Linked DNA regions of Aquabacterium sp. OR-4. The protein of the gene in region 1 interacts with the protein of each later gene in a pairwise test. Links are inferred from orthologs where the notes say so. Each region holds a gene or a part of one and is shown in the gene's direction. Other genes may lie near its edges. The genes, in order: hflC and ftsH.

What was found.
Region 2: the proteins of hflC (region 1) and ftsH interact in binary tests that used the Escherichia coli proteins (3 or more experiments, as listed by UniProt). The link is inferred for Aquabacterium sp. OR-4 from one-to-one orthologs.

The regions. Positions count from the first base shown.
Region 1 is NZ_JAOCQD020000001.1:2,247,113-2,250,387, reverse strand. Bases 140-3,101 are described here. They hold hflC (protease modulator HflC), read left to right. Parts: upstream 140-1,148; coding sequence 1,149-2,054; downstream 2,055-3,101. Other genes in these bases: N4G63_RS09760 (ATP phosphoribosyltransferase regulatory subunit), read left to right, coding at 2,374-3,101; N4G63_RS09765 (DUF2065 domain-containing protein), read left to right, coding at 2,077-2,262; hflK (FtsH protease activity modulator HflK), read left to right, coding at 140-1,124. In the rest of the region: more of hflK, read left to right, coding at 1-139; more of N4G63_RS09760, read left to right, coding at 3,102-3,275.
Region 2 is NZ_JAOCQD020000002.1:833,929-837,177, reverse strand. The notes cover bases 30-2,965. They hold ftsH (ATP-dependent zinc metalloprotease FtsH), read left to right. Parts: upstream 30-508; coding sequence 509-2,422; downstream 2,423-2,965. Other genes in these bases: folP (dihydropteroate synthase), read left to right, coding at 2,545-2,965; N4G63_RS15995 (RlmE family RNA methyltransferase), read left to right, coding at 30-296. Outside these bases: more of N4G63_RS15995, read left to right, coding at 1-29; more of folP, read left to right, coding at 2,966-3,249. UniProt on the Escherichia coli protein: Acts as a processive, ATP-dependent zinc metallopeptidase for both cytoplasmic and membrane proteins. Plays a role in the quality control of integral membrane proteins.

The DNA.
Region 1 (3,275 bases):
AGCCGCCGCGCCGTGACCAGCAAGACCCCGATGGCGGCGGTGGCCCCTCGTTCCAGCCCGACATGAAAAGCGCCGGCATCGGCGTGGGCCTGATCGCGCTGGTGGTGGCCGTGGTGTGGGCCGGCAGCGGCTTCTTCATCGTGCAGGAAGGCCAGCAGGCCATCATCACCACCTTCGGGCGCTATGCGCAGACGGTGGATGCCGGTTTCCACTGGCGCTTTCCGTTTCCGTTCCAGGCCCACGAGACGGTGGGCGTGACGCAGCTGCGCTCGGTGGAAGTGGGCCGCAACAGCGTGGCCCAGACCACCGGCCTGCGTGACTCGTCGATGCTGACGATGGACGAGAACATCGTCGACATCCGCTTCACCGTGCAGTTCCGGCTGAAGGATGCCAAGGGCTACCTGTTCAACAACCGCGACCCCGATCTGGCCGTCGAGCAGGCCAGCGAATCGGCCGTGCGCGAGATCGTCGGCAAGAGCAAGGTCGACTCGGTGCTCTACGAGCAGCGCGACGCCATCGCCACCGACCTGGCCAAGTCGATCCAGAACCAGGTCGACCGCCTGGGCGCGGGCATCCTGATCGTGGCGGTGAACGTGCAGAACGTGCAGGTGCCCGAGCAGGTGCAGGCGGCGTTCAACGACGCGGTGAAGGCCGGCGCCGACCGCGACCGCTACAAGAACGAAGGCCAGGCCTATGCCAGCGACGTGGTGCCCAAGGCCCGCGGCACGGCGGCGCGCCTGAAGGAAGAATCCGAAGGCTACGCGCAGCGCGTGGTGGCGCAGGCCGAGGGTGATGCGCAACGCTTCCGCGCCGTGCTCACCGAGTACCAGAAGGCGCCTGCCGTGACCCGCGACCGGCTGTACGTCGACACCATGCAGCAGGTCTACAGCAGCGTCACCAAGGTCATGGTCGACAGCCGCAGCGGCTCGAACCTGCTGTACCTGCCGCTCGACAAGCTGCTGCAGCCCTCCGGCGCCTCGGCGCCCACCGGCACGGTGCAGGTGGTGCCGCAGTCGGTGCCGGCCGCGGCGCAGAACAATGACGCGGGTTCGGCCTCGGGCGCCGCCGCCGCCGACTCGCGTTCGCGCGACGGCAGCCGCAGCCGCGACCGCGACGGCCGCTGAACCACGCGCTGGACGACTCAGACCATGAATCGAATCGGACTCTACGTGGCTTCGGCCCTGCTGGTGGTGATGCTGCTGGCTTCCACGCTCTTCGTCGTCGACCAGCGCCAGCTGGCGGTGGTGTACGCGCTGGGTGAGATCAAGGAAGTCATCAGCGAGCCGGGCCTCAAGGTCAAGCTGCCGCCGCCGTTCCAGAACGTCGTGTTTCTCGACAAGCGCATCCAGACGCTGGACAGCCCCGAGACCCGGCCGATCTTCACCGCCGAGAAGAAGAGCCTGGTGATCGACTGGCTGGTGAAGTGGCGCATCTCCGAGCCGCGCCAGTTCATCCGCAACAATGGCGTCGACATCCGCAACCTCGAAGGCCGGTTGAGCCCGGTGGTGCAGGCCGCGTTCAACGAGGAGATCACCCGCCGCACCGTGCGTGGCGTGCTCGCCGCCGAGCGCGACAAGGTGATGCAGGACGTGCGCAAGCGGCTCGAGGACGAGGCCAAGGCCTTCGGCATCGAGATCGTCGATGTGCGCATCAAGCGCGTGGACTTTGTGGCCGACATCACCGATGCCGTCTACAAGCGCATGGAATCCGAGCGCAAGCAGGTGGCCAACGAGTTGCGTTCGCAGGGCCAGGCAGAAGCCGACAAGATCCGCGCCGAGGCCGAGAAGCAGCGCGAAGTGATCATTGCCGAGGCCTACCGCGACGCCCAGAAGATCAAGGGTGAGGGCGATGCCAAGGCCAGCGCGATGTATGCCGACGCCTTTGGCCGCGATCCGTCCTTTGCCAAGTTCTACCGCAGCCTCGAGGCCTACCGCGCCAGCTTCCGCAACAAGTCGGACGTGATGGTGGTCGACCCCTCGGCCGACTTCTTCAAGGCCATGCAGGGCAGCGGCAGCGCTGCGGCCCCGGCAGCCCCGGCCCGCGGCAAGAACTGACACGGTTCAGCGGGCGGCCACGATGGCGGATCTGCTGCTCGGCGCACTGGCGCTGATGCTGGTGATCGAAGGCCTGCTGCCCTTTCTGAGCCCGCGCCGTTGGCGCGAGGTGTTCGCCCGCGCGCTGGCCCTCAGTGACGGTCAGCTGCGCTTCATCGGCCTGGCCAGCATGCTGCTGGGCCTGCTGCTGCTGAGCCTCTGGCATTGAGCCGCACGGGCCGGCGGTGCGCCGGCCGGCGGCCTTTGATGCGTGTCGCAGGCCACCGTGCCGGCATGCCGCGCCGGTACAATGCCGTTTTCAACCCCCCCGGGTTTTCAAATGTCTTCTGCTTGGCTGCTGCCCGAGCACATTGCCGACGTGCTGCCTGCGCAGGCGCGGCGCCTCGAAGAACTGCGTCGTGGCCTGCTGGACATGGCGCGTGGCTACGGCTTCGAGCTGGTCATGCCGCCGCTGCTCGAGCACCTGGATTCGCTGCTCAGCGGCACCGGGCATGAGCTGGATCTGCGCACCTTCAAGCTGGTCGATCAATTGAGCGGCCGCACCCTCGGTGTGCGCGCCGACAGCACGCCGCAGGTGGCGCGCATCGACGCACACCTGCTCAACCGCGCCGGCGTCACCCGGCTGGCCTACTGCGGCCCGGTGCTGCACACGCGGCCACAGGGGCCGCTGGCCACGCGCGAGCCGCTGCAGTTTGGCGCCGAGATCTACGGCCACGCCGGGCTCGAGGCCGATCTCGAGGTGATGGATCTTGCGCTGGACGGTCTGCGCGCCGCCGGCCTGGGTGATCTGGTGATCGACCTGGCCGATGCCCGCCTGGTGCGTGGCGTGCTGGATGGCGTGGCGCTGGATGCCGCGGCGCTGGGCGAGGTGATCGCCGCGCTGGCCGCCAAGAACAGCGCCCGCCTCGAGGCGTTGGCGGCCGGTTTTCCGGCCGAGGCCCGCAGCGGCCTGCTGGCGCTGCCGCTGCTCTACGGTGATGGGGCCACGCTGGCTGCGGCGCGCGAGCGCCTGCCGGCGCGGCCGATGATCCATGCGGCGCTGGACGATCTGGCCTGGCTGGCCAGCCATCTGGCGCGCGTGCATCCCGATGTGCGGGTGGGTTTCGACCTGTCCGACATGGGTGGCTACAGCTACTACTCGGGCACCCGCTTTGCGGTCTATGCGCCCGGTGCGGCCGATGCACTGCTGCGCGGTGGCCGCTACGACGAGGTGGGCGCGGT
Region 2 (3,249 bases), on another replicon or contig:
TGGCCGGCCGGCCGGTGGACGTGGTGCTGTCGGACATGGCGCCCAACCTGTCGGGCATTGCATCGTCGGATTCGGCGCGCATCGAGCACCTGGTCGAGCTGGCGCTCGAGTTCTCCCAATCCCACCTCAAGCGCGATGGCGTGCTGGTGGCCAAGGTGTTTCATGGCGCCGGCTACAGCCAGCTGGTTGAAATGTTCAAGCGCCAGTTTCGCGTGGTCAAGCCGATCAAGCCCAAGGCCTCGCGCGACAAATCGGCCGAAACCTTTCTGGTCGGCATCGGTCTGAAGGACTGCTGACAGGCGGTGCGTCCGGTGCGCAGCTTTGCGTTGCGTCGAAGACGGGCCGATTTCCCCCGGCTCACGCCGGTTTTGGCGCCCGGAGCCGGGGGCTTGACTCGACTAGAATCATCCCCATCTGCCGTGGAACTGCGTTGTATCTCGCGGGAGCAGGCGTGCCATGGTGTCGCCTGCACCACCTGCGCAGTCTTGTTTTGGCTGAAGGAGCCGTGGTGAACAATCAGTGGTTCTCGAAGGTCGCTGTCTGGCTGGTGATCGCACTTGTGCTGTTCACTGTGTTCAAACAGTTCGACCGCGGGGTGTCGGCAGGGGGCCAGATCGGGTACTCCGAGTTTCTGGACGAGGTGCGCGCCAAGCGCGTCAAGCAGGTCACGCTGCAAGAGGGCAATGGCGGCACCGAGATCCTGGCCGTCACCAACGACGACAAGCGCATCCGCTCCACCGCCACCTACCTCGACCGCGGTCTGGTCGGCGACCTGATCAACAACGGCGTCAAGTTCGACGTCAAGCCGCGCGAAGAGCCCTCGCTGCTGGTCAGCCTGCTGATCAGCTGGGGTCCGATGCTGCTGCTGATCGGCGTGTGGGTGTACTTCATGCGCCAGATGCAGGGTGGCGGCAAGGGCGGCGCCTTCAGCTTCGGCAAGAGCAAGGCGCGCATGCTCGATGAGGCCAACAACTCGACCACCTTCGCCGATGTCGCCGGTTGCGACGAGGCCAAGGAAGAGGTCAAGGAGCTGGTCGACTTCCTGAAAGACCCGCAGAAGTTCCAGAAGCTGGGTGGCCGCATCCCGCGCGGCGTGTTGCTGGTCGGCCCTCCGGGCACCGGCAAGACGCTGCTGGCCAAGGCCATCGCCGGCGAGGCCAAGGTGCCGTTCTTCAGCATCTCGGGCTCCGACTTCGTCGAGATGTTCGTCGGCGTGGGCGCGGCCCGTGTGCGCGACATGTTCGAGCAGGCCAAGAAGAGCGCGCCCTGCATCATCTTCGTCGACGAAATCGACGCCGTGGGCCGCCATCGTGGCGCCGGCCTGGGCGGCGGCAACGACGAGCGCGAGCAGACGCTGAACCAGATGCTGGTCGAGATGGACGGCTTCGAGACCAATCTCGGCGTCATCGTGATGGCGGCCACCAACCGGCCCGACATCCTCGACCCGGCGCTGCTGCGCCCCGGCCGTTTCGACCGGCAGGTGTATGTGACGCTGCCCGACGTGCGCGGCCGCGAGCAGATCCTCACCGTGCACATGCGCAAGGTGCCGATCGGCCAGGACGTGCGGGCCGACATCCTGGCGCGTGGCACGCCGGGCTTCTCGGGTGCCGATCTGGCCAACCTGGTCAACGAATCGGCCTTGTTCGCCGCCCGCCGCAGTGCGCGCGTGGTGGAGATGGTCGACTTCGAGAAGGCCAAGGACAAGATCATGATGGGCCCCGAGCGCAAGTCCATGGTCATGCCCGAAGAAGAACGCAAGAACACGGCCTACCACGAGGCTGGCCATGCGCTGGTGGCGCGCCTGAGCCCCAAGACCGACCCGGTGCACAAGGTCACCGTGATCCCGCGCGGCCGTGCGCTGGGCGTCACGATGCAGTTGCCCGAAGGTGATCGCTACAGCATGGACAAGGAGCGCATGCTCTCCACCATTTCGGTGCTGTTTGGCGGCCGCATCGCCGAAGAAGTGTTCATGAACCAGATGACCACCGGCGCCAGCAACGACTTCGAGCGCGCCACGGCCATTGCCCGCGACATGGTCACGCGCTACGGCATGACCGATGAGCTGGGCCCGATGGTCTACGCCGAGAACGAGGGCGAGGTGTTCCTGGGCCGCTCGGTGACCAAGCAGGTGCACATGTCCGAGGCCACCATGCAGAAGGTGGACAAGGAAGTGCGACGCATCATCGACGAGCAGTACGCCACCGCGCGCAAGCTGATCGAAGACAACCAGGACAAGATGCACGTCATGGCCAAGGCCCTGCTCGAATGGGAAACCATCGATGGCGAGCAGATCGACGACATCATGAACGGCAGGCCGCCGCGGCCGCCGAAGGATTGGACGCCCACCCAGCGCAACACCGGCGGCGGCGCCAGTGGCAGCGGCCCGGTGAGCACCGATGGGGCGCCGGCAGCGGCCGCCTGATCGGCCACCAAGCTCGTCTTCTTGAACCATGGCCCGGCGGCTGATGCGCTGGGTTGATCACACGGGGCCCGCGGGCCCCGTTTTCACGCGCCATGCCTGAATCCGCCTCCGCACCGCCGCCGCTGTTCTGGCAGACGCGCCGCTTTCGCATCGATCTGGCGCGCCCGCAGGTGATGGGCATCGTCAACGTCACGCCGGATTCGTTCTCCGATGGCGGGCGGCACCACGAAGTGTCGGCCGCGTTGAGCCATTGCGAACGTCTGCTCGGCGAAGGTGCCGACATCCTGGACATCGGCGGTGAATCGACCCGCCCGGGCTCGAGCAGCCCGACGGCCGAGGACGAACTGGCCCGCGTGCTGCCGGTGCTGCGCGGCGCCTTGACGCTGGGCGTGCCGGTGTCGGTGGACACCAGCTCGCCGCTGGTGATGCGCGCTGCGCTCGATCTCGGCGTGGACATCGTCAACGATGTGCGTGCGCTGCAACGCGAAGGCGCCCTGGCCGCGGTGGCCGCGCATGCCAATGTGGGTGTGTGCTTGATGCACATGCGCGGCGGGCCCGACACCATGCAGGCGCTGTCCGGCTACGCCGATGTGGTGGCCGAGGTGCGGGCCTGGTTGGCGCATCGCCGTGAACAGGTTCACGCCGCAGGCCTGGCCCTGGACCGCATTGCAGTGGATCCCGGCATCGGATTCGCCAAGGCGCCCGACGACAATTGGGCCCTGCTGCAGCGTCAGGCCGAATTGCTGACGCTGGGCGCGCCACTGCTGCTGGGCTGGAGCCGCAAGAGCACGCTGGGCCTGCTGACCGGCAGGCCGGTGCACGAACGG